DNA from 3 places in the Streptomyces sp. NPDC052043 genome. Region 1 is predicted to be linked to each of the others. Evidence: riboswitches for the same ligand, from Rfam matches in the RefSeq annotation. Region 1 holds a riboswitch; each other region holds the start of a gene.
The links. A riboswitch is a leader RNA that binds a small molecule or an ion and turns the genes downstream of it on or off. The one in region 1 is predicted to bind cobalamin.
Positions count from the first base shown of each region.

Region 2: it holds a riboswitch for cobalamin, as region 1 does, so the genes downstream of both, ACIHCX_RS09125 ((2Fe-2S) ferredoxin domain-containing protein) here and ACIHCX_RS04525 (cobalamin biosynthesis protein) in region 1, are expected to answer to the same signal.
Region 3: it holds a riboswitch for cobalamin, as region 1 does, so the genes downstream of both, metE (5-methyltetrahydropteroyltriglutamate--homocysteine S-methyltransferase) here and ACIHCX_RS04525 (cobalamin biosynthesis protein) in region 1, are expected to answer to the same signal.

Region 1 is NZ_JBIUBT010000001.1:952,006-961,439, reverse strand. It holds gene ACIHCX_RS04545 (alpha/beta hydrolase) at 1-1,045, opposite strand, end outside; gene ACIHCX_RS04540 (class II aldolase/adducin family protein) at 1,187-1,918, opposite strand; gene ACIHCX_RS04535 (anion permease) at 2,073-3,353, shown strand; gene ACIHCX_RS04530 (hypothetical protein) at 3,385-3,609, shown strand; cobalamin riboswitch at 3,813-3,957, shown strand; gene ACIHCX_RS04525 (cobalamin biosynthesis protein) at 4,059-5,000, shown strand; gene ACIHCX_RS04520 (cobyric acid synthase) at 4,997-6,505, shown strand; gene cobN (cobaltochelatase subunit CobN) at 6,502-9,434, shown strand, end outside.
Region 2 is NZ_JBIUBT010000003.1:276,946-286,379, forward strand. It holds gene ACIHCX_RS09095 (NUDIX domain-containing protein) at 1-729, opposite strand, end outside; gene ACIHCX_RS09100 (helix-turn-helix domain-containing protein) at 875-1,696, shown strand; gene ACIHCX_RS09105 (DUF397 domain-containing protein) at 1,693-1,875, shown strand; gene ACIHCX_RS09110 (hypothetical protein) at 1,880-2,527, opposite strand; gene ACIHCX_RS09115 (maleylpyruvate isomerase N-terminal domain-containing protein) at 2,583-3,353, opposite strand; gene ACIHCX_RS09120 (Fpg/Nei family DNA glycosylase) at 3,519-4,301, shown strand; cobalamin riboswitch at 4,379-4,501, shown strand; gene ACIHCX_RS09125 ((2Fe-2S) ferredoxin domain-containing protein) at 4,619-4,960, shown strand; gene ACIHCX_RS09130 (cobalamin-binding protein) at 5,024-5,944, opposite strand; partial or broken gene ACIHCX_RS09135 (acyl-CoA dehydrogenase family protein) at 6,023-6,202, shown strand; gene ACIHCX_RS09140 (enoyl-CoA hydratase/isomerase family protein) at 6,199-7,275, shown strand; gene thiI (tRNA uracil 4-sulfurtransferase ThiI) at 7,394-8,671, opposite strand; gene ACIHCX_RS09150 (sulfite oxidase) at 8,800-9,434, shown strand, end outside.
Region 3 is NZ_JBIUBT010000003.1:460,871-470,304, forward strand. It holds gene ACIHCX_RS09960 (short-chain fatty acyl-CoA regulator family protein) at 1-129, opposite strand, end outside; gene ACIHCX_RS09965 (MmgE/PrpD family protein) at 342-1,850, shown strand; gene prpB (methylisocitrate lyase) at 1,862-2,767, shown strand; gene ACIHCX_RS09975 (bifunctional 2-methylcitrate synthase/citrate synthase) at 2,797-3,933, shown strand; gene metE (5-methyltetrahydropteroyltriglutamate--homocysteine S-methyltransferase) at 4,002-6,314, opposite strand; cobalamin riboswitch at 6,467-6,685, opposite strand; gene ACIHCX_RS09985 (SpoIIE family protein phosphatase) at 6,889-8,952, shown strand; gene ACIHCX_RS09990 (alpha/beta hydrolase) at 8,969-9,434, opposite strand, start outside.

The DNA.
Region 1 (9,434 bases):
TCGGCACCATGTGCAGCGCGACCAGGTTGGGGCGGCGCTCGGCGAGGCGGCGGGAGAGCTGCCAGGGGGCCACCCGGTCGCCCGGGCCGTGGAAGATCAGCGTCGGTACGGTGAGCCCCTCCGGGTCCGTCGCCTCGGCCAGGCGGTCGCCGTACAGACCGGTGCGCCCCTGCGCGGCGCGCACGGCGAGCGGCAGCAGCGGGCCCGGGGTGTGCCGCGCCCGGGCCAGGGCCCGCAGCGTCACCTCCCAGTTGAGCACCGGGGAGTCCAGCACGAGTCCGGAGATCCGCTCGCGCACCGCCGAGCGGGTGGCGGCGCGCAGCGCCATCGTGGCGCCGGTGGACCAGCCGTGCAGCACGATCCGCTCGGCCCCGTACCGCATGGCGTAGCGGATCGCCGCGTCCAGGTCCCGCCACTCGGTCTCGCCGAGGTGGTTCAGGCCGTCCGGCGGGCGGGGCGCGCCGAGGTCGCCGCGGTAGGCGAGGGCCAGTACCGGGAAGTGCCGGCGGTGCAGGAACCCCAGGATGTTCATGGGGAGTTCGCGGGTACTGCCGAGGCCGTGCACCGCGATCACCCAGGTCTCGCGCACCCCGGGCACGAACCAGGCAGGCAGAGGACCGAGTTCGCCGGGGACGTCGACGTCGGCGTGCTCGATACCGAGGGCGCTGCGCGGGTTGCCGACGTGCAGGTTCGGGGTGAGCCACACCTTGTCGCCGCGTTGCAGGACGCCGTGGGTGACGCGTTCCAGTCGGCGTACGACAGTGTCGGGCCGGTGCGGGGCGGTGGGCAGCACGGGGCCCACCACCGCGTGGGAGCCGTCGCCCGCCAGCCCGTAGGTGCCCGGGCGCAGGGAGGCGAGGTCCCGGGTGAGGCTGATCCGGCCGGCGGCCGTGCCGTGCACGGTGAGCCGGGGTTCGGTGGGCAGGGGCCGGCCCGGGGGCGCCTTGAGCGCGGCGTCGCTGGCGAGCCGGCCCGCGGCGACGCTCGCCGCGCCGGCCGCCAGGGCTGCGGTGACGGCCGCGGCCGTCGCTTTGGCAGTGGGCACGGCTCCAGTGTCCTGGCGCACCCGGTCACCGGCCAGTGGGACGGAGGGTCGGGGTGACATGTCCGCGCGGGTTCCATGAAGAGCGGCGTTCATTCCTCGCCGCAGCCCTTCCCGATCTCTGCCCCGGCTCCCTCCCCCTCTCTACCCCTGCCCCTGCCCCTGCTGTCCGTACGCCCGCAGCCGCTCCCCCGCCTGCGCCAGTTGCTCCGGCGTCAACAGGGCCGGTGTCAGGCCGGGGACGCTGGACGCCGCCAGCCACACACGGCACATCCACTCCAGCTGGGCCGTGCGGTCGTAGGCCTGGTCGAGGCCGGCGCCGTGGGTGAGGGTGCCGTGGTTGGCGAGCAGGCAGCCGGTGCGGCCGGCGAGGGCGCGCAGCACGTTCCCGGCCAGTTCCTCGGTGCGGTACGTCGCGTACGGGGCGACCCGGACGGGGCCGCCGAGCGCGCCGGCCATGTAGTGGATCAGCGGCAGCTCGGTGACGAGCGTCGAGACGGCGGTCGCGTGCACGGCGTGGGTGTGGACGACGGCGCCCGCGTCGGTGCCGCGGTAGACGGCGAGGTGCATGGGCAGTTCGCTGGTCGGCACCAGGGTGCCGAGCACCTGTCTGCCGTCCAGGTCGACGCCGGTGACGTCGTCGTCCGTGAGCCGGTCGTAGGGGACGCCCGAGGGGGTGACCAGGACGATGTCGCCGACGCGTACGGACACGTTGCCCGAGGTGCCGACGACCAGCCCGTCCGACACCGTGCGGCGGGCCGCCGCGACCAGTTCCCGCCAGGCGCGCGCCGTGTCCCCGGACACGTCCGCCCCGGCCCCTCGCGCCTTGGCCCGCTCGCCTTGTGCGTCCGCTCGGTCCCGCCGCTGTTCGGTCATGCGCCGATCCTGCCAGGACGCCTCCCGCGAGCGGCCGTTCCTGTCCGCCGGAACGCGGGAAGGAACACCGCGATGACCGCCTCAGTTCATCTTCCGTTCACCCGGGTTACCTACGTTCAACGCGCCAATGACGCTCGAACGATTGCCTGGGTAAATGGAAAGCTTCTCGCTGATCCTCGCGATGGTGGTGATCACCGCACTCGCGTTTGATTTCACGAACGGTTTCCACGACACCGCCAACGCGATGGCCACGACCATCTCCACCGGCGCGCTCAAGCCCAAGGTCGCGGTGGCCATGTCCGCCGCGCTGAACCTGGTGGGCGCCTTCCTCTCCGTGGAGGTCGCCAACACGATCTCCAAGGGTCTCGTCGACGAGAGCGGCATCCGTCCCGAAGTCATCTTCGCCGCCCTGGTGGGCGCGATCCTCTGGAATCTGCTGACCTGGCTGGTCGGACTCCCCTCCAGCTCCTCGCACGCCCTCATGGGCGGTCTGATCGGCGCCACCATCGCCTCGGCCGGCTTCAGCGCCGTGCACGGCGGTGTCCTGCTCACCAAGGTCCTCATCCCGGCGGTCGTCGCCCCGGTCGTCGCGGGTCTGGCCGCGCTGGTCGCGACCCGGCTGTCGTACGGCATCGGCAGCAAGTCGCATTCGCACGGCAGGGCGGCCGAGAAGGGCCACCGCGCGGGGCAGATCGCCTCCGCGGGCCTGGTCTCGCTGGCCCACGGCACCAACGACGCGCAGAAGACGATGGGCGTCATCACCCTCGCCCTGGTCGCCGGCGGCGCCCTCGCCCCCGGCTCGAACCCTCCCACCTGGGTCATCCTCTCCGCGGGTCTGGCCATCGCGCTCGGCACCTACATCGGCGGCTGGCGCATCATCCGCACCATGGGCAAGGGCCTGACCGACCTCCAGCCGCAGCAGGGCTTCGCCGCCCAGACCAGCGCGGCCACCGCCATCCTGGCCTCCTCCCACCTCGGCTTCTCCCTGTCCACCACGCACGTCGTCTCGGGTTCGGTGATGGGCGCGGGCCTGGGCCGCAAGGGCGGCGTGGTCCGCTGGTCCACCGCGACCCGCATGGCCGTCGCCTGGGCGCTCACCCTGCCCGCCGCGGCCCTGGTCGGGGCCGGCGCGGAGGCCGTGACCCGGCTCGGCGCCTGGGGCACCTGCCTCGTCGCCGTGTTCCTGGTGGCCTCCAGCGCCGCGATCTGGAAGATCTCCCGCCGTGAGGTCGTCGACCACACCAACGTCAACAACACCGGCACCGACGCCGACACCGAGGAGCCGGCCGGCGTGGTCACCCAGGCCATCGCCGCCGTCATCCCGCCGCCGGCCTCCCCGGTGACCGACACGCTCACGGCCACGATCCCCGCCCAGCCCTCCGCGCCCGCCACCGACCCCGCGTCCGTCGCGCCCCCGCCGGCCGCCGCCGTCTGAGCTCGCGTCCAGGCAGAAGGAAGAGAACACCATGAAGATCGACTGGGCGGCCCTCGGCTCCGTCTTCGGCGTCAGCCTCGGCGTCACGGTGGGCCTCGTGGCCCTGTTCACCCTCGGCATCGCCGGTCTCTCCCGCCGCGAGCGGGCCGTCGCCCAGGGCGACGGCAGCGGGGTCCTCGCGGTCACCGGCGCCTACGCCTGCTTCGCCGCGTGCGCCGCCGCGGTGGCCTACGGGATCCACCTGATCATGGCGTAGCCGTACTGCCCGGCGCGGCCGGGACCCTGGCGACCGGGTCGGATCCGCGTGACGGGTCCCGCCCGACCCACACGTCACCACGTCACCCGCTCTTGCCGGACCGTCCCCGCGACGGCCCGGGAAGGGCGGGTTTTCCCGTCCGGCCCGCCCCGGGGTGTGGGCCTCATCTCAGTACCCCTGCGCAGGTCAACGGCAGGTTGACGGGTGTTCGCGGTGCGTGGTGGACTGCCGGAGCCACATACGGCGGCAGGAGAGGAAGCCCGGTGCGAATCCGGCGCGGTCCCGCCACTGTGACCGGGGAAGAACATCCCCGGGAGTCAGGAACTCTCACCGCCGGTCTCGTCGAACCAGGGCGTGGACACCCTGAGTGAGGACATGTATCGCCATGCGCGGCTGCCGACCGAGGTTCACCAGCGACTCACTGACCGACCGCACGACCGGCTGACCCGATGGGTGCCGATCGCGACTTCGCGTACGGCGCCGCCGCCGGCCTCCTCGGTGACCTGCTCCTCGGCGATCCGCGCCGCGGGCACCCCGTCGCCGTGTTCGGACGGGCCGCGGGTGCCGTGGAACGCGCGCTGTGGCGGGACCACCGCGGCTGGGGCGCCCTGCACACCGCCGTGTGCGTGGGGGGCGTCGTGTCGTCGGCCGCGCTGGCCGCGTCTGCCCTGCGTCCTTCCCGTACCGCGTCCGTCGCGCTGACCGCCGCCGCCACCTGGGCCGTCGTCGGCGGGACCTCCCTCGCCCGGGAGGCGCGGGTGATCGGACGCGCGCTGGAGACCGGTGACATCGAGGGCGCCCGGGCGCGGCTGCCGCATCTGTGCGGGCGCGACCCTCAGGCACTGGACGCCGACGGCATCGCCCGCGCCGTGGTCGAGTCCGTCGCCGAGAACACCTCCGACGCGGTGGTGGGCGCGCTGGTGTGGGGAGCCGCCGCCGGTGTGCCGGGGCTCCTCGGCTTCCGCGCGGTCAACACCCTGGACGCCATGGTCGGGCACAAGTCCCCCCGCTACCGCCGCTACGGCTGGGCCTCGGCCCGGCTCGACGACCTCGCCGGATGGCCGGGGGCGCGGCTCACCGCCGCCCTGGCCGCCGTCGCGGGCGACGACCCGCGCGGTGCCGTACGCGCCTGGCGCGCCGACGCCGGCAAGCATCCGAGCCCCAACGCCGGCCCGGTGGAAGCCTCGTTCGCGGGGGCGCTCGGCGTGCGCCTTGGCGGCACGCTCTCGTACGCCGGGCGCGTGGAGCACCGCCCGGTGCTCAACGGCCCCGGACGCGCCGTCCGGCCGGGTGACATCGAGCGCGCGGTACGGCTCTCCCGCCGCGTGGGCTGGCTCGCGCTCGGCGTGTGCGCGGGCGTACGGCTGCTGAAGAGAGGACGGACGTCATGAGCGGCGGTCTGCTCGTCGCCGGCACCACCTCCGACGCCGGGAAGAGCGTCGTCACGGCCGGGATCTGCCGGTGGCTGGTGCGCCAGGGCGTGAAGGTCGCCCCGTTCAAGGCGCAGAACATGTCCCTCAACTCCTTCGTCACCCGCGAGGGCGCCGAGATCGGGCGGGCGCAGGCCATGCAGGCCCAGGCGTGCCGCGTCGAGCCGACCGCGCTGATGAACCCGGTGCTGCTCAAGCCGGGCGGCGAGCAGAGCAGTCAGGTGGTGCTGCTCGGCAGGCCGGTGGGTGAGATGAGCGCCCGCGGCTACCACGGCGGGCGGCAGCAGCGGCTCCTCGGCACCGTCCTCGACTGCCTCGCCGAGCTGCGGAGCACGTACGACGCGGTGATCTGCGAGGGGGCGGGCAGCCCGGCGGAGATCAACCTGCGCCGCACCGACATCGTCAACATGGGGATCGCGCGCGGCGGGCGGCTGCCCGTGCTCGTCGTCGGCGACATCGACCGCGGCGGCGTCTTCGCCTCCTTCTTCGGCACGCTCGCGCTGCTGTCTCGTCAGGACCAGGAACTGGTCGCCGGGTTCCTCGTCAACAAGTTCCGCGGGGACGTCTCGCTGCTCGAACCCGGCCTCGACATGCTGCACGGGCTCACGGGACGGCGTACGTACGGCGTGCTGCCGTTCCGGCACGGGCTCGGCATCGACGAGGAGGACGGACTGCGCGTCTCGCTGCGGGGCGCGGTGCGGGAGTCCACCGTGGCGCCGCCGGTCGGCGAGGACGTGCTGCGGGTCGCCGTCTGCGCCGTGCCGCTGATGTCCAACTTCACCGACGTCGACGCGCTCGCCGCCGAACCAGGCGTCGTCGTGCGGTTCGTGGACCGTCCCGAGGAACTGACCGACGCCGACCTCGTCGTCGTACCCGGCACGCGGGGCACGGTCAGGACACTGGAGTGGCTGCGGGAGCGGGGGCTTGCGCGGGCCCTCGCGAGAAGGGCGGCGGACGGGCGGCCCGTGCTCGGCATCTGCGGCGGTTTCCAGCTTCTCGGCGAGCACATCGAGGACGACGTCGAGTCGCGAGCCGGACACGTGGACGGCCTCGGACTGCTGCCCGTACGGGTCAGGTTCGCCCGCGAGAAGACCCTCACCCGGCCGGAGGGCGAAGCCCTCGGCGAACGGGTCGAGGGGTACGAGATCCACCACGGGGTCGCCGAAGTCACCGGCGGAAGTCCCTTCTTGGACGGGTGCCGGGTCGGCGCCGTCTGGGGCACCCACTGGCACGGCTCCCTGGAGTCGGACGGCTTCCGCCGGGCCTTCCTGCGCGAGGTGGCGGCCGCCGCCGGCCGGCGTTTCGTGCCGGCGCCCGACACCTCGTTCGCCGCGCTGCGCGAGGAGCAGCTCGACCGGCTCGGCGACCTGATCGAACAGCACGCGGACACGGACGCGCTGTGGCGACTCATCGAGTCGGGCGCGCCGCAAGGACTGCCTTTCATTCCACCGGGAGCGCCCGCATGAGCACAGTGTTGTTGTTGTCGACCGCCGACACCGATCTGCTCGCCGCCCGAGCCTCGGCGGCCTCCTACCGGATCGGCAACCCGACCCGCGTGGACGTCGGCGAGGAACTTCCCCGGCTGCTCGACGGCGCGGACCTCGCCGTCGTACGGCTGCTCGGCGGCAAGCGGGCCTGGGAGGACGGGCTCGCCGCGCTGAAGGCCTCCGGCGTCCCGACGGTGCTGCTGGGCGGCGAGGCCGTACCGGACGCCGAGCTGATGGCGGAGTCGTCGGTGCCGGCCGGAGTCGTGGCGGAGGCGCTGAAGTACCTCGTCGAGGGCGGCCCGGAGAACCTCGCGGAACTCGCCCGGTTCCTGTCCGACACGGTGCTGCTGACCGGTGAGGGCTTCGAGGAGCCGCAGCGGATGCCGGAGTACGGCGTCCACGGCGAACGCGCCTTCGTGGAAGGCCGCCCGACCGTCGGCGTGCTCTTCTACCGCGCCCACGAACTCAGCGGCAACACGGCGTTCGTGGACACCCTGTGCGACGCGATGGAGGCGCACGACGCCAACGCCCTTCCTATCTTCTGCGGTTCGCTGCGCGGTGCGGACGCCGGGCTGTACGAGATCCTCGGACGCGCCGACGCCCTGGTCGCCACCGTCCTCGCGGCCGGCGGCACGCACGCCTCGCAGGCGTCGGCGGGCGGTGACGAGGAGGCCTGGGACATCGGGGCGCTCGCGGACCTGAACATCCCCGTGCTGCAGGGGCTCTGCCTCACCTCGTCCCGGGCTGCCTGGGACGCGTCCGACGCCGCCCTCTCCCCCATGGACGCGGCCATGCAGGTCGCCATCCCGGAGTTCGACGGGCGGCTGATCACCGTCCCGTTCTCCTTCAAGGAGCAGGGACCGGACGACGTGCCGGTGTACGCGGCCGACCCCGAGCGGGCCGCCCGGGTCGCCGGGATCGCCGTACGGCACGCACGGCTCGGGCACAAGCCGAACGCCGAGAAGAAGCTCGGCCTGGTCTTCACCGCCTATCCGACCAAGCACTCCCGGGTCGGCAACGCCGTCGGCCTCGACACCCCCGCCTCGGCGGTGCGGGTGCTCGACGCGCTCCGGGACGCCGGGTACTCCCTCACGGAATACCCGGACAACGGCGACGAGTTGATCCACCGGCTCATCGAGGCCGGCGGCCACGACGTCGAGTGGCTGACCGAGGACCAGCTGGCCGCCGCGCCCGCACGGGTGCCGCTCGCGGACTACCGGGCGTGGTTCGACACCCTGGACCCCGAGCTGCGCAGCGCCATGCTGGAGGCCTGGGGCGAACCGCCGGGCAGCCTGTATGTCGACGGCGACGAGATCGTCCTCGCCTCCCTCCAGTTCGGGAACGTCGTGGTGATGATCCAGCCGCCGCGCGGCTTCGGCGAGAACCCGATCGCGATCTACCACGACCCCGACATGCCGCCGTCCCACCACTACATGGCGGCCTACCGCTGGCTGGAGAACTCCTTCGGCGCCGACGCCGTCGTCCACATGGGCAAGCACGGCACGATGGAGTGGCTGCCGGGCAAGGGCCTGGGGCTGAGCGGGGGGTGCGCCCCGGACGCGGTCCTCGGCGACCTGCCGCTGATCTACCCCTTCATCGTCAACGACCCCGGTGAGGGCACCCAGGCCAAGCGGCGCGGGCACGCCACGGTCGTCGACCACCTCGTCCCGCCGATGGCGCGCGCCGACACCTACGGCGACCTGGCCAAGCTGGAGCAGCTCCTCGACGAGTACGCGCTCGTCTCCGACCTGGACCCGGTCAAGGCGCCCGCCGTGCGCGCCCAGATCTGGACCCTGGTCAAGGCCGCCGAACTGCACCACGACCTCCATGTGGACGAGCAGCCGGACGACGGCGACTTCGACGAGTTCGTCATGCACATCGACGGCTATCTCTGCGAGATCAAGGACGTGCAGATCAGGGACGGTCTGCACATCCTCGGCGGCGGACCGGTCGGCGAGCCGCGGGTGAACCTGGTGCTGGCCGTGCTGCGCGCCTCCCAGGTGTGGGGCGGGCAGGCGAACGCGCTGCCGGGGCTGCGGGCCTGTCTCGCGGAGCACTTCGGTCTGGTGGAGAAGGAGTTGCTGGCCGAGCCGGGCGCCGCGGTGAAGGTGCCGGTGGAGCTGACGGACCTGGTGGACGGCCCCTCGCGCACGGCGGCGGACGCCATCGACCTGCTGGAGCAGCTGTGCCGGCGGATCACCGAGGGCATGGAGGAGCGCGGCTGGGCGGCCGACGCGGGTCCCGCGCTCGTACGGGAGGTGCTGGGCACCGAACTCCCGGACGCCACGGCAGTGCTGGAGTTCGCCTGCACCGAGGTCGTGCCGCGGCTGGCGCGTACGACGGACGAGATCGGGCACATCCTGCGGGCGCTGGACGGCGGTTACGTCCCCGCCGGTCCGTCGGGCTCGCCGACCCGGGGCCTGGTCAACGTGCTGCCGACCGGGCGCAACTTCTACTCGGTCGACCCCAAGGCGATCCCGTCGCGGCTGAGTTGGGAGGTCGGCCAGTCGCTGGCGGACTCGCTGGTGGCCCGCTATCTGCAGGACACGGGCGCGTACCCGAAGTCGGTCGGCCTGACGGTCTGGGGCACGTCCGCGATGCGCACGCAGGGTGACGACATCGCCGAGATCCTGGCACTGCTGGGCTGCCGCCCGGTGTGGGACGACGCCTCGCGCCGGGTGACCGGCTTCGAGGTGGTCTCCCTGGAGGAGCTGGGCCGGCCGCGCATCGACGTGACGGTCCGCATCTCGGGCTTCTTCCGGGACGCGTTCCCGCACGTGGTCGGCCTGATCGACGACGCGGTACGGGCGGTGGCCGAGCTGGAGGAGCCCGCCGACCGGAACTTCGTCAAGGCGCACGCCGACGAGGACACCGCCGAACACGGCGACCGGCGCCGCGCCACGGCCCG
Region 2 (9,434 bases), on a different contig from region 1:
GGCGGTCCGTGGGCGACTGGTCAGAGGAGGGCGGCTGGGCGTGTGGTGGCGTCGGGCCCGGGCGAGTTGGAGGATCGCGGGGCTGTCGGGCTTCGGCGCGGTGAGGAGTTCGATTCCTTCCACCCGGAAGCCGTACTCGGTCAGGAGCTCTTCCCAGAGTCGCGGAGTGAGCACCCACATCCGGGTGGGGATGGGCTCCCCGTCGCGCAGCCGGATCAACTCCCGCCGTGGCACCACCTCGTCGGACGGCCCCTGTGCGTCGGCGTCGGTGTGGAGGGCGGAGAAGACGAGAGGCGCTCCGTCGACCAGCCCGTCCCGCAGGGCCGGCAGCAGGTGGTGCGGGTCGATGCAGGCGAAGGTGCGGATGCCGTAGGCGGCCTCGTACGGTTCCGCGTGACGCAGGTGCTCGGCGACGTCGCCGCGGACGAACCGGACTCCGGGCTCGCTGCCGTGAGCGTTCAGGGCGCGCCGGTGCTGGGTGGGGGACAGGTCGACGCCGTCCACCAGCGCGCCGTACTCGCGGGCCAGGTGAACGGCGTGATGTCCGGGACCGGATCCCACGTCGAGGATCCGCTTGCCGCGGATGTCTCCGAGGATCTCGGCTCCGGGGCCCTGGCCGGGCGAGAATCCCCAGTCGACGCGGTCCGGTACCGGGGGCGAGTAGCCGTAGTCCAACTGGCGTTGACCGTAGATCGTCCAGCTCTGCTCGTATGTGGAGTGTGCCGTCACAGATCAGTTCCTTCCGGCGGTGTGGTGCTGCCCGTACAAGCCGTCCTGTACTGGTTCCAGCCGCGCCGGGCAAGTAACCCCCGCTCAGGGTTGAACCGTTGTACCTGCTGCAAGAGGTGACGGGTGTGACAGGGGGTCGTCGTTCATGGCAGGTGGCAGTGCGCTTGATTCGTCCGGCAGTTTGAAGGCGTTCGGGGCGGCCTTGAAAGTCTTCCGTGAACGGGCCCTGCTGACGCAGGAACAGCTCGCCGAGCGGCTCAACTACTCGCATGCCTCGGTCGCTTCGGTGGAGCAGGGCCGGCGGATGCCCACCGCGCACTTCGTCGAGCGGGCGGAGGAGGCGCTGGAATCGTTCGGTGTACTGCGGGCCGTGGCCCGGCACGTGGGGCGGCAGCGGGGGCTGGCGGTCTGGTTCCGGGAGTGGGCGCAGATGGAGGAGACGGCGGTGAGCCTGTGCACGTACGAGTGCCGGGTCGTGCCGGGGCTGCTCCAGACCGAGGCCTACACGCGCGCGGTGATGCTCAACGTGCCGCCTCCTCCTACGGAGCAGCAACTGGAGGAGCGGATTGCCGCCCGGCTGGCGCGGCAGGAACTGCTGACGCGCAAGCCGCCGGTCGCGTTCAGTTTCATCGTCGAGGAGTCGGTACTGCTGCGGCACACGGGAGGTGAGGATGTCACCCGGGAACTGCTCGACCACCTGCTCGTCCACATGGAGTTGTGGAACCTGGAGCTTCAGATCATGCCTCAGCGGCAGCCCTTCCACGCGGGTACGGACGGGCCCATGCAACTTCTTGAGACCTCGGAGCGCCAGTGGTTGGGGTACTCGGAGGGACAGAAGACCGGGCAGCTGGTTTCTGACCGGGAAGCAGTGAGCGTGATGCAGATGCGCTATGCCAAGATGCGATCGCAGGCTCTGTCCCCCGCGGACTCGGCCGAGTTGTTGCAGCGGATGCGAGGAGCGCTATGAACACCAACGGTGAGCTGGACTGGTTCAAGAGCAGCTACAGCGGTTCCGAAGGCGACAGTTGCGTGGAAGTCGCCCACGCCCCCGGAGCCGTGCACGTACGCGACTCCAAGCAGGCTGACGGACCGCGGTTCGAGGTCGCCTCCTCGGCGTGGGTGGATTTCCTCGGGCTCGTGGTGTAGTGCGTCACCCCGAGGTCGGCCGTCTGGGACGGATGAGGACCTCGCTGCCCAGGGGGCTGTAGCCCGCTGCGAGGAAAGCCCGAAGGGATCGTGCGTTGCCCGGGGCGACAGCGGCGAAAACCGGCTCACCGGTGGGGACCAGGGTGAGAGCGTCACCCAGCAGGGAGCGGCCGAGCCCAGCCCCACTGCTACCGGTGTGGTGGAGTTCGATGCTTGTCTCGCGTCGTCCAGCCAGGCCGCCGGCCAGGGTGACAAGGCCCCGTTCATCTCCGTAGACACGGACGTCGGTACGCAAAGCCCGAGCACGACGCACACGCGGGTGGTCGTCGACATCAAGACGTTCGGGCAGGCGGTGAGGGGCCGGCACGCCACGCGCGACGAGTGTCACGTCGACACTGTCGATCCACCCCTCGCGACCTGCGAGGTAACGCAGGAAGTCCGGAGCCATGGAAGCCCCGAACCCGTCGGCTCCTTGAGCCCGGACGTCGGAAGCGGACAGGGCGGTGGCGATCACGGCGTGCCCGGTGAAGGCGACCGAGCACTCCAGCCCACCCGGCAGAGGGGGAAGAACGGTCACGCGGCCGTCCGCAGGCGGGAAGCGTCCGTCGGCAGCATTGAGGAACATGCCCAGCAGCGGGTGAGACTCGGCCATGACGGTCCACCCTACGAGGAGTTGCCCCGCCGTGGCAGCCACACGCGACGACGGCTCAGTAGCCGCCCAGGAGGGTCCGTACCCTGCGCAACGACTCCGGGCCCGCGGCGCTGTGCCAGCGGGTGGGGTCGGCGGGGCGGCGGCCCCACAGGAGCAGGACGCGTGTCGCCGCGTCGCTTTCGATCGTGGCCGGGCCCTCGGGGGCGGCGAACCGGATGGTGCCGCCCTCCGCGTCCGCGGTCACCACGACGTCGTCCGTGCCCGGAGTGCGCAGGCGGCCCTCGACCTGCCCCTCGGCCCCGAGGTCCAGATCGGCGCGGCCCCGGATCAGCAGGGGCCGGCCGACCGACACCACGCTGTGCTCGGTCATCCACGGCTCGGTCAGGGACTGCACGGCCGTCCGGTCGTCGCCGGTCAGGTCCCAGCGGTGGAGGATCAGTTCCTCACGCATGTGTTCCGCGAAGAAGGGGACCTTCACGGAACGGCCGGTCCACATGACCTCGGTGTCCGGGGACAGAGCCCGCGCGGCGGCCGCGGTGACCTCGGTGAGCTGTTTGCAGTTGGTCAGGAACGCCGCCCAGAGCTCGGCGTCCGACATCCGCCGGTAGGGAGCCTCACGCTCGAAGCTTCTGGTCTCCACCGGTGTGCCCGCAAGGAAAGCTCGCAGCACCCGGGCCAGTTCCTCGGCGTTCCCCGTCTGGTGGACCAGGACGTCACGCACCGTCCACGCCTCGCACCACGTGCCGTCGTCGGGCCTTCGGCCCTGCACGGCGTAGACGAAGGGCGCCAGTTCCGGGAGCGTTTCGTCGACCTTGGACGGAATCACGTGCCATGGGTATCCCGGTCGGGCCGTCCGCCAAACCGGCTCGCGTCCGATCGGAGGCATGAGGCCCGGGGGCGGGGTGCGGAGCGCGTGGGCTCGCCCTCCGCGGGTACCCGGCGGCGCGTACGGCGGTCCGATGACCGTACGACCAGGAGCCCGGACGCACGCATGCCCGAACTGCCGGATGTCGAGGGATTCCGCGAGGTGCTGACGGCCTGCGGCCGGCACCGGCGTGTCACGGACGTCGAGGTGCGGGACGCCGGGGTGCTGCGGGGGGTCAGCGCGCAGCGGCTGCGGAGGGAACTGAAGGGCAGGCGTCTGGGGGAGGCGTGGCGGCACGGCAAGTGGTTGTTCGTGCCGACGGGTCACGACGGTCCGACACTGGTGTGGCATTTCGGCATGACGGGGTCGCTTCGGTGCTGTTCCCCGGACGAACCGGTCGAACGGCATGACCGCATCCTGCTGACGCTCGACGACTCCCGGCAGCTGCGCTACCGCGATCAACGCAAGCTCCAGGGCGTACGGTTGGTCGACGACACGGAGGTCGAGCGCATCACCGACGGTCTGGGTCCCGATGCCCTCACCGTGCGCGGAGCGGAGTTCCGGGAGCTGCTGTCGGGACGACGGCGTGCCGTCAAGAGCGTGCTGATGGACCAGTCCGTGATCGCGGGTCTCGGGAACCTCCTGTGCGACGAGATCCTCTGGCGGGCCCGGGTGGCTCCTCGGACCCCGGCGCGGGACCTGAGCGAGACCGCACTTCGGCGTGTCCATGCACGAATGGGCCGGGTCCTCGAGACGTCCGTGCATGCCGGGTGCGTGCCACCGAGGCCCTCCTGGCTCACCGGGCACAGGGACGACAGCGATCCGACGTGTCCCCGCTGCGGGTGGCTCCTGAGCTCCCACCGCGTCGGCGGACGCCGCACGGTCTGGTGCCCGCGGTGCCAGGGATGAGCGACGCCGGCCGGTGCGGAGGGGCGGGCGGAACCGATCATGGGATGATGACCGGCGACATAAGGCGACGGCGGTCCGAGGAAGCCGGTGTGAATCCGGCGCGGTCCCGCCACTGTGACCGGTGAGCGAGTTCCGGGATGCCACCGCCCCGCCCGGGGTGGGAAGGCGGGACGAGTGAAGACCCGGGAGCCAGGAGACTCACGCGGTCGCCTCCTCGAGCGACACCGGGGCGGATCTCCCCGGGAGGGGAGTGGTGCGGCGTGCCCGAAAGGCCGACGGACGAGGCGCCGGACGGTGCCGTGGCGGGGAGCGGTTCGGTGCCGTGCCGGGTCGTCGTGTGCCGGGACTGCTGCTGCGGCAGCCCCAAGGTGCCCGGGGTCGACCACGCGGCGCAGACCGCGCGGCTGCGGGCGGAGGTGCCGGTGCGCATCTCCGACTGCCTCGACGTGTGCGAGCAGGCGAACGTCATCGTGGTCCAGCCGTCCTCCGCGGGCCGGGCCGCCGGTGCGCGGCCGGTCTGGCTCGGGCTCGTCAACGACGAGGGCGGCACCGAGGACATCGTCGCCTGGGTGCGGGAGGGCGGCCCGGGCGTGGCACCCCTGCCGGAGATCCTCGGCCTGTACGCCATCACCCCGCCACGGCGACCCACGGACTCCTGAGGCCCGTGCGCGCCAGGACGCACGCGCCAGGACGATCGCACGTGCGAGGTGACCAGCCCGTCGTCACCGGACGGGGAACGGCCGGGCCTCCGCCGACGTGACCGCCTCGCCGGCCTGCACGCCGTGCAGGACCTGGGCGAGCACCTCCGCCCCGCGCACCACCCGAGGTCCCGGCCGGTTGAAGTAGGACGGTCCGTCCAGTACCCAGACACGGCCGGACCGTACGGCGGGCAGATCCGTCCAGCCGGGCAGCCCGGTGAGCAACGCGGCTTCGCGCAGGGTGCGTTCGGGAGGGAAGCCGCACGGCAGGACGAGGATTACGTCCGGCCGCGCGGCGCGTACCGCCTCCCAGGTCGTCGGCCCGGTGTGCTCGCCGGGCGCGGCGAGCAGCGGTTCGCCCCCGGCGGTGGTGATCTGCTCGGGCACCCAGTGCCCGGCGGGCCACAGCGGGTCGAGCCACTCGATCGCCACCACCCGGGGCCGGTCGAGGCCGGCGACCGCGCCGCGGACCCGGTCGAGGCGAGCCCGCAACGCGGCCCGGCGCCGCTGCGCGCGTTCGTGCACGCCGAGCAGGTCGCCGACGGTGACCAGGCAGTCCAGTACGTCGTCGAGCGTGCGCGGCTCCAGGCTGAGGACCCGGGTGCCGGCGTCGAGCAGCCGTACGGTCCGGCTGACCTTCTCGTACGACACCGCGCACACGTCGCACAGGTCCTGGGTGAGCACCACGTCGGGGCGCAGGGCGGCGAGGGCCTCGGTGTCCAGCGTGTAGAGCGACGAACCGGAGTGCGCCGCCCCGCCGACGGCGTCGGAGATCTCCCGGCTGGTGAGCGCGTCCTGGTCCAGGTCCGCCCCGGTCACCACGGGTACCGAGGCGACCTCGCGCGGCGGCCAGTCGCACTCGTGGGTGCGGCCGGCCAACTGCTCCGAAAGGCCGAGTTCGGCGACGATGTCGGTCGCGGCGGGCAGCAGGGAGACGATGCGCATACCTCGACTGTAGGAGGCCTCGCGGATCCGCTGATTCCGGCGCCCGGCGTGCAGGGCCTGCACGGCGTGATCGCACCGACCGGCACCGGCTGCTCGGCCACCGACCGGGCGCTCCAACTGTACGGCCGTTACCTCTACCTCAGCGAGTACGGCCTTGAGAAGATCGTCCGTGACCCGCGCGTCCAACAGATCCTGGAAGGAACCGACGAGATCATGCGTGTCCTCATGGCCCGCGGCCTGACGGAGGCGTTCGGATGACCGCCGCCGAGGAACCCGTCCTGTTCCACACCGACGGACGGGCCGCCCATATCACCCTCAACCGGCCGAAGGCCCTCAACGCCCTCACCCACGAGATGGTGCGCCGCATCGACGAGGCGCTGACGGCCTGGCAACACGACCCGGCCGTGAAGACCGTCGTCATCAGCGGCGCGGGGGAGCGCGGCCTGTGTGCGGGCGGCGACATCCGCGCCATCCACGACGACGCCCGCGACGGGGACGGCACCGCCTCGGCCGCCTTCTGGCGCGACGAGTACCACCTCAACGCCCGTATCGCCCGATATCCGAAGCCGTACGTCGCCGTCATGGACGGCATCGTGATGGGCGGCGGCGTCGGCGTCTCCGCGCACGGCAGCGTCCGGATCGTCACCGAGCGCTCGCGGATCGCCATGCCGGAGACCGGCATCGGCTTCGTCCCCGACGTCGGCGGCACCCATCTGCTGGCCCTCGCCCCCGGGGAACTGGGCACCCATCTCGCGCTGACCGGTGCGCAGATCGGCGCCGGCGACGCCGTGCTCTGCGGGCTCGCCGACCACTACGTGCCGTCAGCGACCCTGCCGACCCTCATCGACGACCTGGCCGGCACGCCCGTACGGGAGGTGCTGGCACGCCATGCCCGACCGTTGCCGCAAGGGGAGTTGGAGGAGCAGAGGGAATGGATCGACCCCTGTTTCGCAGCCGCGACGGTCGAGGGCATCGTGGGCCGGCTGCTCGACCACGGCGAGCCCGCCGCCAAGGAGGCGGCCGAAACCCTGCTCACCAGGTCACCGACCGCTGTGAAGGTCTCCCTGGCCGCCGTGCGCCGCGCCCGCCGTCTCGGATCGCTGGAGCCGGCCCTCGACCAGGAGTACCGCGTCTCCTGCGCCGCCCTGAGCAGCCCCGACCTGGTGGAGGGCATCCGTGCCCAGGTCATCGACAAGGACCGCGACCCACGCTGGTCCCCCGACACCCTCGCCGAGGTGACCGACGCCGACGTGAACCGCTTCTTCGCCCCGCTCGGCGACCGTGAACTGGGCCTCGCCGGCCCTGGCGCCGATGCGGAAGCGGCCTGGTGAGCAGGACCGTCGCGCTGCTCGGACCCGGGCACATGGACGCGCCCATGGCCGTGGACCTGGTCCAGGGCAGTCACCGTGCGCGTCGGGTCCAGCCGACGGTGGCACGTCGACCATCCGGTCAGGCAGGTGCCCGGCAGCCGTCGCCGGCGACCGGCGCCTCCTCGTCCACGCCGGGGCGGAGCACCTGCACGGAAGCGAGCAGTGCCTCGACCACCTCCTCCAGGTCGAGGCGCCGCTCCACCGACCGCAGGTGCGGCAGCCGCGCCCCGGTGCTGACCCGGGGAGGGGCGAGCAGGTTGCAGCAGTCCTCGTCGGGCAGGACCGAGATACCGGCGGTGCCGATGGACCGCGCCTCGTCGATGATCTCCTGCTTCTCCCAGCCGATCAGCGGACGCAGGACGGGCAGCGCCGCCGCCTCGTCCACCGCGACCAGGTTGGCCAGCGTCTGACTGGCGACCTGCCCCAGGCTGTCGCCCGTCACCAGCGCCTGGGCGCCGATACGGTCCGCCAGCGCGGAGGCGGTGCGCACCATCAGCCGGCGCTGGGCGACCACCTGGAGCCGCCCGGCCCCTGCCACGGCGAGCTGCTTCTGCGCCTTGCCGAGCGCGACGACGTGCAGGGTGCCGGCCGGCTGGAAGCGGTTCAGCTCACGGGCCAGGGCGTACGCCTTGTACACGGACGACGGGTTCGTGTAGGGAGCGCCGTTGAAGTGCACGAAGTCGCACGCCAGTCCCCGCCGCATGGCCCGGTGGGCGGCGACCGGGGAGTCGTAGCCGCCGGAGAGCAGGACCAGGGCCCGCCCGCTGGTCCCGACGGGCAGCCCGCTCAGACCGGGGAGGCGTTCGCAGGAGAGGTACGTCTCCTTGCGGTCGATCACGACGTGCAGGGTCACGTCGGGCGTGGTGAGGTCGACCGTCAGCGCGGGCACGGCGCCGAGTACCCGGGACCCCAGGAGCACTTCCATACGGGAGGAGGTCAGCGGGAACTGCTTGTCCCGCCGACGCACCCGCACGGCGAAGCGGAGCCCCCGGCGCTCGCCGCTCACGGCACGCAGGGCGTCGATCGCCGCCTCCGTGACACTGTCGAGCGTGCTGGGCACGCGGACGGCCGGCTCGACGGTGTTGAAGCCGACGACCCGCCGGGCCCGCTCCACCAGGGCCTCGACCGGGACCTGCCCGCCCAGCACGGTGACGCTCTGCATGCTCTTGATCCAGGTCGAGCCGCCGACGCCGCGCAGGGCGACGCGCAGGTTGTCGTGCAGCCGCTCGGTGAAGCGGTGGCGGTTGCGGCCCTTGAGGAACACCTCGCCGTGCTTGAGCAGCACGCACGGGCCGTAGGAGGCGGGGGCGGCACCGGAGGAGTCCCGGGGATCGGGTACTCGTAGTTCGTCGGACATGGGGGTGAGCCTCTCAGATGTCCCCCCTTGGTGATTCTCATCCTGGTGGCGTCGTGGCGAGCGGGCTGGCGTCCGTGTCCGACGTGATGGACATTGACCTCATGGATGAATGGGGTAAATGCGATGAAATGCTCGTCCATCAGGACGAGCCCTACAACGCCGAAACGCCCCCTGGCGCTCTCGCGGCCCGGATCACCTCCCTGGACGCCTTCTACAGCCGCAACCACGCGCCGATCCCCCACGTCGACTCCGCGAGCTGGCGGCTGCGGGTGGAAGGTCTGGTCGATCGTCCCCTGGAGTGGTCGATGGACGACCTGCGCCGCCTCCCCGAGCGGACGGTGGTGGCGACGCTGCAGTGCGCCGGCAACCGCCGCGCCGATCTCATCGAGGTCAGGGACATTCCCGGGCAGGTCCCCTGGGGTCCAGGGGCCGTCTCCACCGCGAGGTGGAGCGGGGTGAGCCTGGCAGAGGTACTGGCCAGGGCCGGAGTGCGGCCGGAAGCGGCCCACATCGCCTTCACCGGCGTCGACGTGTCACAGCAGGCCGCCCCACCCCAGCCCTTCGGTGGCTCCGTACCAGTGGCCAAGGCGACCTCCAGCGAGGTACTCCTGGCCTGGGCCATGAACGGTCAGCCGCTGCCCGCCGCGCACGGCGCCCCCCTGCGCGTGATCGTTCCGGGCTGGATCGGCGCCCGCAGCGTCAAATGGCTCCATCGCATCACCGCACAGGCCGAACCGACCGACAACTACTTCCAGGCCGAATA
Region 3 (9,434 bases), on a different contig from region 1:
CTGGTTGGCGTAGCTGGTGGAGATGCCGAGGGCGCGGGCCATGTCGACCTGGTTCATGCCGTGCTCGCGGCGCAGCCTGCGCAGCTTGGCGTGGGCGTAGACCTTGCGGTCGGCCGGGCGTCGGGCCATGGCGTACCTCCTCGTCGCGTCCGGTGCCGCGCCCGGGCCGCCGCGCCCGGCGGCGGACTCTTGCGAAGATAGCATCCGCACTCTTCGCAACCTTCGCAGATTCGCAGCCCCTCCCTGTACGGATTCCGCAGATTGGAGCCGTGGCGGGGCACGGCCGGGGCGGGCAGGCTCGATCACGTCAGCACCGTCAGGACCGTCCTTCGAGGAGCCCCGTGATCGAGCACCACGTCCGTGTCCGTCCCAGCGCCGACCGGCTGCCCCGGGAGGACCAGTTCGCCTGGAAACTCGCGGCCGTCGCCACGAGCACCGGGGAACTGGACGCCGACAGCGTCACGATGGCCGTCAACCGGGTGATCGACAACGCCGCGGTCGCGGTCGCGTCGCTGCTGCGCCGCCCGGTCGCCGTGGCGCGTGCCCAGGCGACCGCCCACCGCGCCACCACCCCCGGCGCCTCGGTCTTCGGCAGCCCTGCGCGGGTCTCCCCGGAATGGGCCGCCTGGGCCAACGGCACCGCCGTGCGCGAACTGGACTTCCACGACACCTATCTGGCCGCCGACTACTCCCACCCCGGCGACAACATTCCGCCGCTGCTCGCCGTCGCCCAGCACACCGGCCGCACCGGTGCCGACCTGCTGCGCGGCATCGTCGCCGCGTACGAGATCCACGTGGCCCTGGTCAAGGGCATCTGCCTGCACCAGCACCGCATCGACCACGTCGCCCACCTCAGCGCGGCCACCGCCTGCGGACTCGGCGCCCTGCTGCGACTGCCCACCGAGACGGTGTACCAGGCGGTCCAGCAGGCCGTGCACACCACCACCGCGACCCGCCAGTCCCGCAAGGGCGAGATCTCCAGCTGGAAGGCGTACGCACCCGCCTTCGCCGGCAAGGCGGCCATCGAGGCCGTCGACCGGGCGATGCGCGGCGAGACCTCCCCGTCCCCGATCTACGAGGGCGAGGACGGCTTCCTCGCCTGGATGCTCGACGGCCCGCAGGCCGACTACACCGTCCTGCTGCCCGAGCCCGGCGAGCCGCGCCGCGCGATCCTCGACACCTACACCAAGGAGCACTCCGCCGAGTACCAGGCCCAGGCGATCATCGACCTGGCGCGGCGGCTGCGTGAGAAGACCGGCCCGCTGGAGAAGGTGCGCTCCGTCGTCCTGCACACCAGCCACCACACCCACCACGTCATCGGCTCCGGCGCGAACGACCCGCAGAAGTACGACCCCGCGGCCAGCCGCGAGACCCTCGACCACTCGGTGCCGTACATCTTCGCCGTCGCCCTCCAGGACGGCACCTGGCACCACGAGCGCTCCTACGCCCCCGAACGGGCGCGCCACCCGGAGACCGTCGAGCTGTGGCGGAGGATCACCACGGTCGAGGACCCGGAGTGGACCCGCCGCTACCACGATCCCGACCCGGACCGCCGCGCCTTCGGCGGACGGGCGGTCATCACGCTGGAGGACGGTTCGGTCGTCGAGGACGAACTCGCGGTCGCCGACGCCCACCCGGCCGGGGCCCGCCCCTTCGACCGGCCCGCCTACGCGGAGAAGTTCCGCACGCTGTCCGAGGGCATCGTCACCGACGCCGGCCAGGACCGGTTCCTGGCCGCCGCCGATCACCTGCCCGAGCTGACCGCTCCCGACCTCGACGGGCTGTTCCCGGCCGTCGACACCGAGGCCGTCGCCGCCTGCGACGCCGCCCTGCCGAAGGGCCTGTTCTGATGTCCGGGCCGCTGCTGCACACCCGCACCACCCCCGCCGAGCGCCGCCGCGCCCTGCGCGACCGGCTGGCCACCGGCCGTCTGCTGACCATGCCCGGCGTGCTGAACCCGCTCTCCGCCCGGCTGGTCCAGGACACCGGCTTCGAGGCCGCCTACCTCTCCGGCGCCGTCCTCGCCGCCGACCTGGGGCTGCCCGACATCGGCCTGACCACGTCCACCGAGATCGCGGCCCGCGCCCAGCAGACGACCAGGGTCACCGACCTGCCCGTGCTGATCGACGCCGACACCGGCTTCGGCGAGCCGATGAACGCGGCCCGCACGGTGCAGCTCATGGAGGACGCGGGCCTGGCCGGACTGCACCTGGAGGACCAGGTCAACCCCAAGCGCTGCGGCCACCTCGACGGCAAGTCGGTGGTGCCGCGGGAGGAGATGACCCGGCGGATCCGGGCCGCCGTCGACGCCCGCCGCGACCCCGCCTTCCTGCTGATGGCCCGTACCGACGCCCGTGCCGTCGAGGGGCTGGCGGCGGCGATCGACCGGGCCAGGGCGTACGTCGACGCCGGCGCCGACGCGGTCTTCCCCGAAGCCCTCGCCGACGAGGCCGAGTTCGAGGCGTTCCGCAAGGCCGTCCCGGTCCCGCTGCTCGCCAACATGACCGAGTTCGGCAAGAGTCGCCTGCTCGACGCGCGCACGCTCCAGAACCTCGGCTACGACATCGCCCTCTACCCGGTCACCCTGCTCCGCCTGGCCATGGGCGCCGTCGAGGACGGACTGCGCACGCTGGCCGCCGAGGGCACCCAGGAGTCCCTGCTGCCGCGCATGCAGACCCGTTCCCGCCTGTACGAACTCCTCGGCTACGAGGAGTACGCGGCCTTCGACTCGGCCGTCTTCGACTTCACGCTCCCGCCCGGCGCCTGACCGGCCCCACCCACCGGAGGCATCCGCCCATGACCGCCACCGCACCCGAGATCCACCGCGGCCTCGCCGGAGTCGTCGTCGACACCACCGGCATCTCCACCGTCATCCAGGAGACCAACTCCCTCACCTACCGCGGCTATCCGGTCCAGGACCTGGCCGCCCGCCGCTCCTTCGAGGAGGTCGCCCACCTGCTGTGGCACGGCGAACTCCCCGACGCGGCCCAGCTGCGCGAGTTCCAGGCCCGCGAGCGCGCCCTGCGCCCCCTGGACCGCACCACCGCCGAACTGCTGGCCCGGCTGCCCGAGACCTGCCACCCGATGGACGTGCTGCGCACCGCCGTCAGCTTCTTCGGCGCCGAGGACCCGACGGAGGACGACGGCAGCCCGGCCGCCAACCGGGCCAAGTCCCTGACGCTGCTGGCGAAGCTGCCCACCGTGGTCGCCGCCGACCAGCGCCGCCGCCGCGGCCTCGACCCCATCGCCCCGGACCCCGAACTCGGGTACGCGGAGAACTTCTTCCACATGTGCTTCGGCGCCGTGCCCGACCCGGACGTGGTCCGCTGCTTCGAGATCTCCCTCGTGCTGTACGCCGAACACAGCTTCAACGCCTCGACGTTCACCGCCCGCGTGGTCACCTCCACCCTCTCCGACCTGTACAGCGCGGTCACTGCAGCGATCGGCGCGCTCAAGGGCCCGCTGCACGGGGGTGCCAACGAAGCGGTGATGCACATGCTGGAGGAGATCGGCGACCCGCAACGCGCCGGGCAGTGGCTGGACGAGGCGCTCGCCGCCCAGCGGAAGATCATGGGCTTCGGCCACCGCGTCTACAAGGAGGGCGACTCCCGGGTCCCGATCATGCAGGGCGCCCTGGACCGCCTGGTCGCCCGCGCCGCCGACCCCGAGGTGACCCGCCTGGCCACGCTGCACGCGGCCCTGCGGCACGCCATGCTCAGCCGCAAGGGCATCCACCCCAACCTGGACTACCCGGCCGGACTCGCCTACCACCTGATGGGCTTCGACACCCCCGCCTTCACACCCATCTTCGTGATGAGCCGGATCACCGGCTGGACCGCCCACATCACCGAACAGCTCGCCCACAACGCCCTCATCCGCCCGCTGGCCTCCTACGACGGCCCACGGCAGCGGCCGGTGCCCGGGGCCCGGTGACGGTCGGGACGAACGTCCGCTCCGGCCGGACGGGCCGGCCGGAGCGGACGTGATGCGCCCGGTGAGTCCTACGACACCTCACCGCGTACGGTGCGCGCCGCCGTGACCAGGTTCTCCAGGGACGCCCGGGTCTCCGGCCAACCGCGGGTCTTCAGACCGCAGTCGGGGTTGACCCACAGCCGTTCGGCGGGGATGGCCTCCAGGCCGGTGCGCAGGAGCGCGGCGGCCTCCTCGGCGCTCGGGACGCGCGGGGAGTGGATGTCGTACACACCCGGTCCGGCCTCGCGCGGATAGCCGTGCGCGGCGAGTTCGCGGGCGACCTGCATGTGGGAGCGGGCCGCCTCCAGGCTGATGACGTCGGCGTCGAGGTCGTCGATGGCCTGGACGATGTCGCCGAACTCCGCGTAGCACATGTGCGTGTGGATCTGGGTGTCCGGGCGCACACCGCCGGTGGTGAGCCGGAACGCCTCCGTGGCCCACGCCAGGTAGTCCGCGCGGTCGGCGGCGTGCAGCGGCAGGGTCTCGCGCAGCGCGGGCTCGTCCACCTGGATCACCGAAGTCCCCGCCGCCTCCAGGTCGTTCACCTCCTCGCGCAGAGCGAGCGCGACCTGGCGCGCGGTGTCGGCGAGGGGCTGGTCGTCGCGGACGAACGACCACGCGAGCATGGTGACCGGACCGGTGAGCATGCCCTTGACCGGGCGGTCCGTGAGGGACTGGGCGTAGCCCGTCCAGCGCACCGTCATCGGCTCGGGCCGTGAGATGTCGCCGGCCAGGACCGGCGGGCGGACGTACCGGGTGCCGTAGGACTGGACCCAGCCGTGCTGGGTGGCGAGGTAGCCGGTGAGCTGCTCGGCGAAGTACTGGACCATGTCGTTGCGCTCGGCCTCGCCGTGCACCAGGACGTCCAGCCCGGTCTTCTCCTGGAAGGCGACGACCTCCCGGATCTCGGCCTTGATGCGCTCCTCGTACTCGGGCGTGCCGATGCGCCCGGTGCGCAGGTCGGCGCGCGCGGTGCGCAGCTCACCGGTCTGCGGGAAGGAGCCGATCGTGGTGGTGGGCAGCAGCGGAAGCCCGAGGTGGGCGCGCTGGGCGGCGGCCCGTTCTGCGTACGGCTGCGAGCGGCGGGCGTCGGCGTCGGTGACGGCTGCGGCGCGGGCGCGGACCCGCGGGTCGTGGGTGATGGGGGAGTGCGCGCGGGAGGCCAGGTCGGCGCGGTTCGCGGCGAGTTCGGCGGCGATGGCGTCCGTGCCGTGGGTCAGGCCCCCTGCGAGGGTGACGATCTCGGCGGTCTTCTGCCGGGCGAAGGCCAGCCAGCGCCGGATCTGCGGTTCGATGTCGTGCTCCACGGCCGCGTCCAGGGGGACGTGCAGCAGGGAGCAGGAGGCCGACACATCGACCCGGTCGGCCAGACCCAGCAGGGTCCCGAGCGTGGCGAGGGACTTCTCCAGGTCGTTGACCCAGATGTTGCGACCGTTGACCACACCGGCGACCAGCCGCTTGCCCCAGAGCCCGCCGACGGCGGCCAGCGCGTCCAGGTTGGCGGCGGCGGACTCGGTGAAGTCGAGCGCGAGACCCTCGACCGGGGCCTTGGCGAGCACCGGCAGGGCGTCGCCCAGCCGGTCGAAGTAGGAGGCGACCAGCAGCTTCGGACGTTCGGTGAGGCCACCGAGGCTCTGGTAGGCGCGTGCGGCGGCCTCCAGTTCGGCCGGGGTGCGGTCCTGCACCAGGGCCGGCTCGTCGAGCTGTACCCACTCGGCGCCCGCCGCCCGGAGATCGGCCAGTGTCTCCGCGTACACCGGCAGTAGCCGGTCGAGGAGGGTGAGCGGATCGAAGTCGGCGGCCGCACCGGGCGCGGGCTTGGCCAGCAGCAGGTAGGTGACCGGGCCGACGAGGACCGGGCGGGCCGAGAGGCCCAGCGCGCGGGCCTCGGTCAGCTCCGCGATCTGCTGGGCGGAGTTCGCCGTGAACACGGTGTCCGGGCCCAACTCAGGGACCAGGTAGTGGTAGTTGGTGTCGAACCACTTGGTCATCTCCAGCGGTGCGACGTCCTGGGTGCCGCGTGCCATCGCGAAGTAGCCGTCCAGCGGGTCGGCGGCGACGGCGTCCCGGTGGCGGGCCGGGATCGCGCCCACCATCACGGTGGTGTCCAGCACGTGGTCGTAGTACGAGAAGTCCCCGGTGGGGACCTCGTCGATGCCGACCGCGGCCAGTTCCCGCCAGTTGGCGCGGCGCAGTTCGGCGGCCGTGGCGCGCAGGGCGTCGGCGCTGACGCGGCCCTTCCAGTAGCCCTCGACGGCCTTCTTGAGTTCCCGGCCCTGTCCCTGACGGGGGTAGCCGTACACGGTGGCCCGTGCTGCCGCGGCTGCGGACTCGGTGGTCACGGAGCTCTCCTTCGCGAGACGATTCCCTGGGATCCCGGGGACGGGACGAGGACGCGAAGGGGTGACGGACCGGACGGCTCCGGCCTGCGGCCGTCCGTGCGGTACCTGCGCCGACCCGCCCTCGAGGTCACCGGGATGTCCGCGCACGAGTGGTTCGCACGCGGGCAGATGGCAGGTCTTCGGACTCGCGGGCACGTCTTCGTCGTACGAGACACCTACTGGCCGTCGCTTCCCAGGCCCTCCTCGGACCCAGTGCGTATGACGGCGGTCGTTCCCGCTCACCGCTGCGGGGCAGTCCCGGATTCCCACCGGGTTCCCTCTTGCGACGCCCCCTCTGGCGGACGGGGCGAACCAGCTGCACGGCCCAGCCTAGGGGGCTCTCCCGGTCGCGGCGGATGATGTCCACCATGCGGATGGCGGGCTGAGACGGGCCGGAGCCGACTGAGGCGGTCCGCCGGGTGGTTCACCGTCGTCGGCCGGGGCGGGTGCCGCGGACCTGCCGACCGGGCCCGGGCGCGAGACCATGGTGGAAGCAGCGGTCTCGGCCGCGGCGAGGCGAGAGGAGGCGTCGACGGTGGAGCCTGCCGAAGCCTTCACGGGAGGCGGCGGAGACGAGTCCGCGGCCGCGTCCGGTGGCCTGCTGGACTCGCTGAGCGTGTCGGCGGTGGTGCTGGACGCGCGGGGGCGCGTGGTCTTCTGGAGCCCGCAGGCCCAGCAGGTGTTCGGCTACAGCGCCCAGGAGGCCCTGGGCCGGTACGCGGCGCGGCTGATGGTCGACGAACGGCACCGGGGCCTCGTCACCGCGCTGTTCACCCGGGTGATGACGGAGGGCACGGGGTGGGCCGGCGCCTTCCCCGTCCGCCACAAGGACGGCAGCTCCCGCCTGGTCGAGTTCCGCAACATGCGGCTGGAGGGGGAGCACGGGGTCTACTACGCGCTGGGCATCGCCGCCGACCAGGCCGTCCTGCGGAGTATGGAACGCGACCTCGCGCTCTCCGCCCGGCTGGTCTCGCAGTCCCCGATCGGGCTGGGCATCGTGGACACCGACCTGCGGTATCTCGTGGTCAACCCCACGCTGGAGCGCATGAACGGCCGGTCCGCCGAGCAGCATGTCGGGCGGACCGTCCGTGAGGTGCTGGACTTCATGGATGCCGTCTGGGTCGAGACCGCGATGCGCCGCGTACTGGACAGCGGCGACCCGCTGCTGAACCAGCGCATCCTCGCCCCCACCCCCTCCGACCCCGGCCGCGAGCACGCGTGGTCGGTCTCGTACTACCGCCTGGAGGACAGGGCCGGACGGGCGCTCGGCGTCGCGACCGAACTCATCGACGTCACCCCGCAGCACCGCGCCTCCGCCGAGGCCGCCGCCGCGCGGCAGCGCCTCGCCCTGATCGCCGACGCCTCGGCGCGCATCGGGACGACCCTCGATCCGACCACCACCGCCGACGAACTCGCCCGCGTCTGCGTGCCGGAGCTCGCGGACCTCGCCGTGGTCGATCTCCTGGACGCGGCGCTCAAGGGCGGCGACCGCGACTGGGTGCCCGACGGCCCGCTGGCCATGCGCACCCTGGCCGTCGTCGCCCAGCCGACCCTGGCCGCCTCCCTCCCCGCCGGGTACGTCGCCCGGTTCGCGCCGCATCACATGAGCACCCGCTGCGTCACCACCGGCCGCCCGGTCTTCGCCTCCCGCGTCGCCGACGGGGACCTCACCCACCTCGCCCCGCCTCACGCCGCCGACGCCCTCGCCGAGGTCGGGGCCCATTCCTGCCTGGCCGTCCCGCTCGTCGCCCACGGCCGCCTCCTGGGGGCGCTGGGCCTCGCCCGGGGCCACCGCAGTCCGGTGCCGTTCGGCGAGGACGACGCCACCCTGGCCCTCGACCTGGCCTCCCGCGCGGCCGTCAGCATCGACCACGCCCGCTGGTACCAGAACCAGCGCCGGGCCGCCGAGAACTTCCAGCGCAGCCTCCTGCCCCGGAAACCGGCGAAGCGGCCGGGCCTGGACATCGCCTGCCGCTACCAGCCCGCCTCGACCATCTGCGGGATCGGCGGCGACTGGTACGACGCGATCGCGCTGTCCGACGACCGGACCGCCCTGGTCATCGGCGACGTCATGGGCAGCGGCAGCGGCGCCGCGGCGACCATGGGCCAGCTGCGTACGGCGACCCGCACCCTGGCCGCGCTCGACCTCGACCCGGCCGCGGTCCTGTGGCACCTCGACCGCATCACCGGTGAGCTGGAGCAACGGTTCGCCACCTGCACGTACGCCGTGTACGACCCGCGCCGTGCCTGCTGCCACGTCGCCACGGCCGGCCATCTGCCGCCGGTGCTCATCCCCGCCGGGGGTGCCCCGCGGTTGCTCGACCTCCCGACCGGAGCACCCCTCGGCGTGGGAAGCGTCCCCTTCGAGACCACCCGGCTGCGGATCGGGCCCGGGGACGGGCTGCTGCTCTACACCGACGGCCTGGTCGAGACCCGCAGGCGCTCACTCGACGAGCAACTGGCCACCCTGCTGGGGCTGCTCGCGAGACCGCCGGGGCCCCTGGAGGAGACCTGCGACCATCTCCTCGACGCCCTGCGCAGCCCGGACGAACCCGACGACGTGGCCCTGCTCCTCACCCGGGCCGGCCGGTCCGGGTGAGGAGTCAGTGACCTGATCAGCCCGTTCCGGCGGTGTCAGCCGTTCCGAGGGCGTCGCGCAGGAACTGGACGGCCTGGTCGGTGGCCGCCCGGGCGGCCTTGGACCGGCTGAGCGAGTTGAGCATCATGAAGTCGTGCACCGTGCCGTCGTAGCGCACCGTGGTGACCGGGACGCCGGCCGCGCGGAGCTTGGCGGCGTAGGCCTCGCCCTCGTCGCGCAGCACGTCGGCCTCGTCCACGACCAGCAGGGCGGGGGGCAGGTCGGCGAGTTGCTCGGGGGTGGCCCGGTTGGGGGACGCGGTGATCTCCGCGCGCTGCCGCGGGTCGGTGGTGTAGGCGTCCCAGAACCACTCCATCAGCTTTCGGCTGAGGTAGTAGCCGCTGGCGAACTGGTCGTAGGAGTCGGTGTCCATCGCCGCGTCCGTGACCGGGTAGTACATCGACTGGTGCACGAACCTGACGTCGCCGCGCTCCTTGGCCATG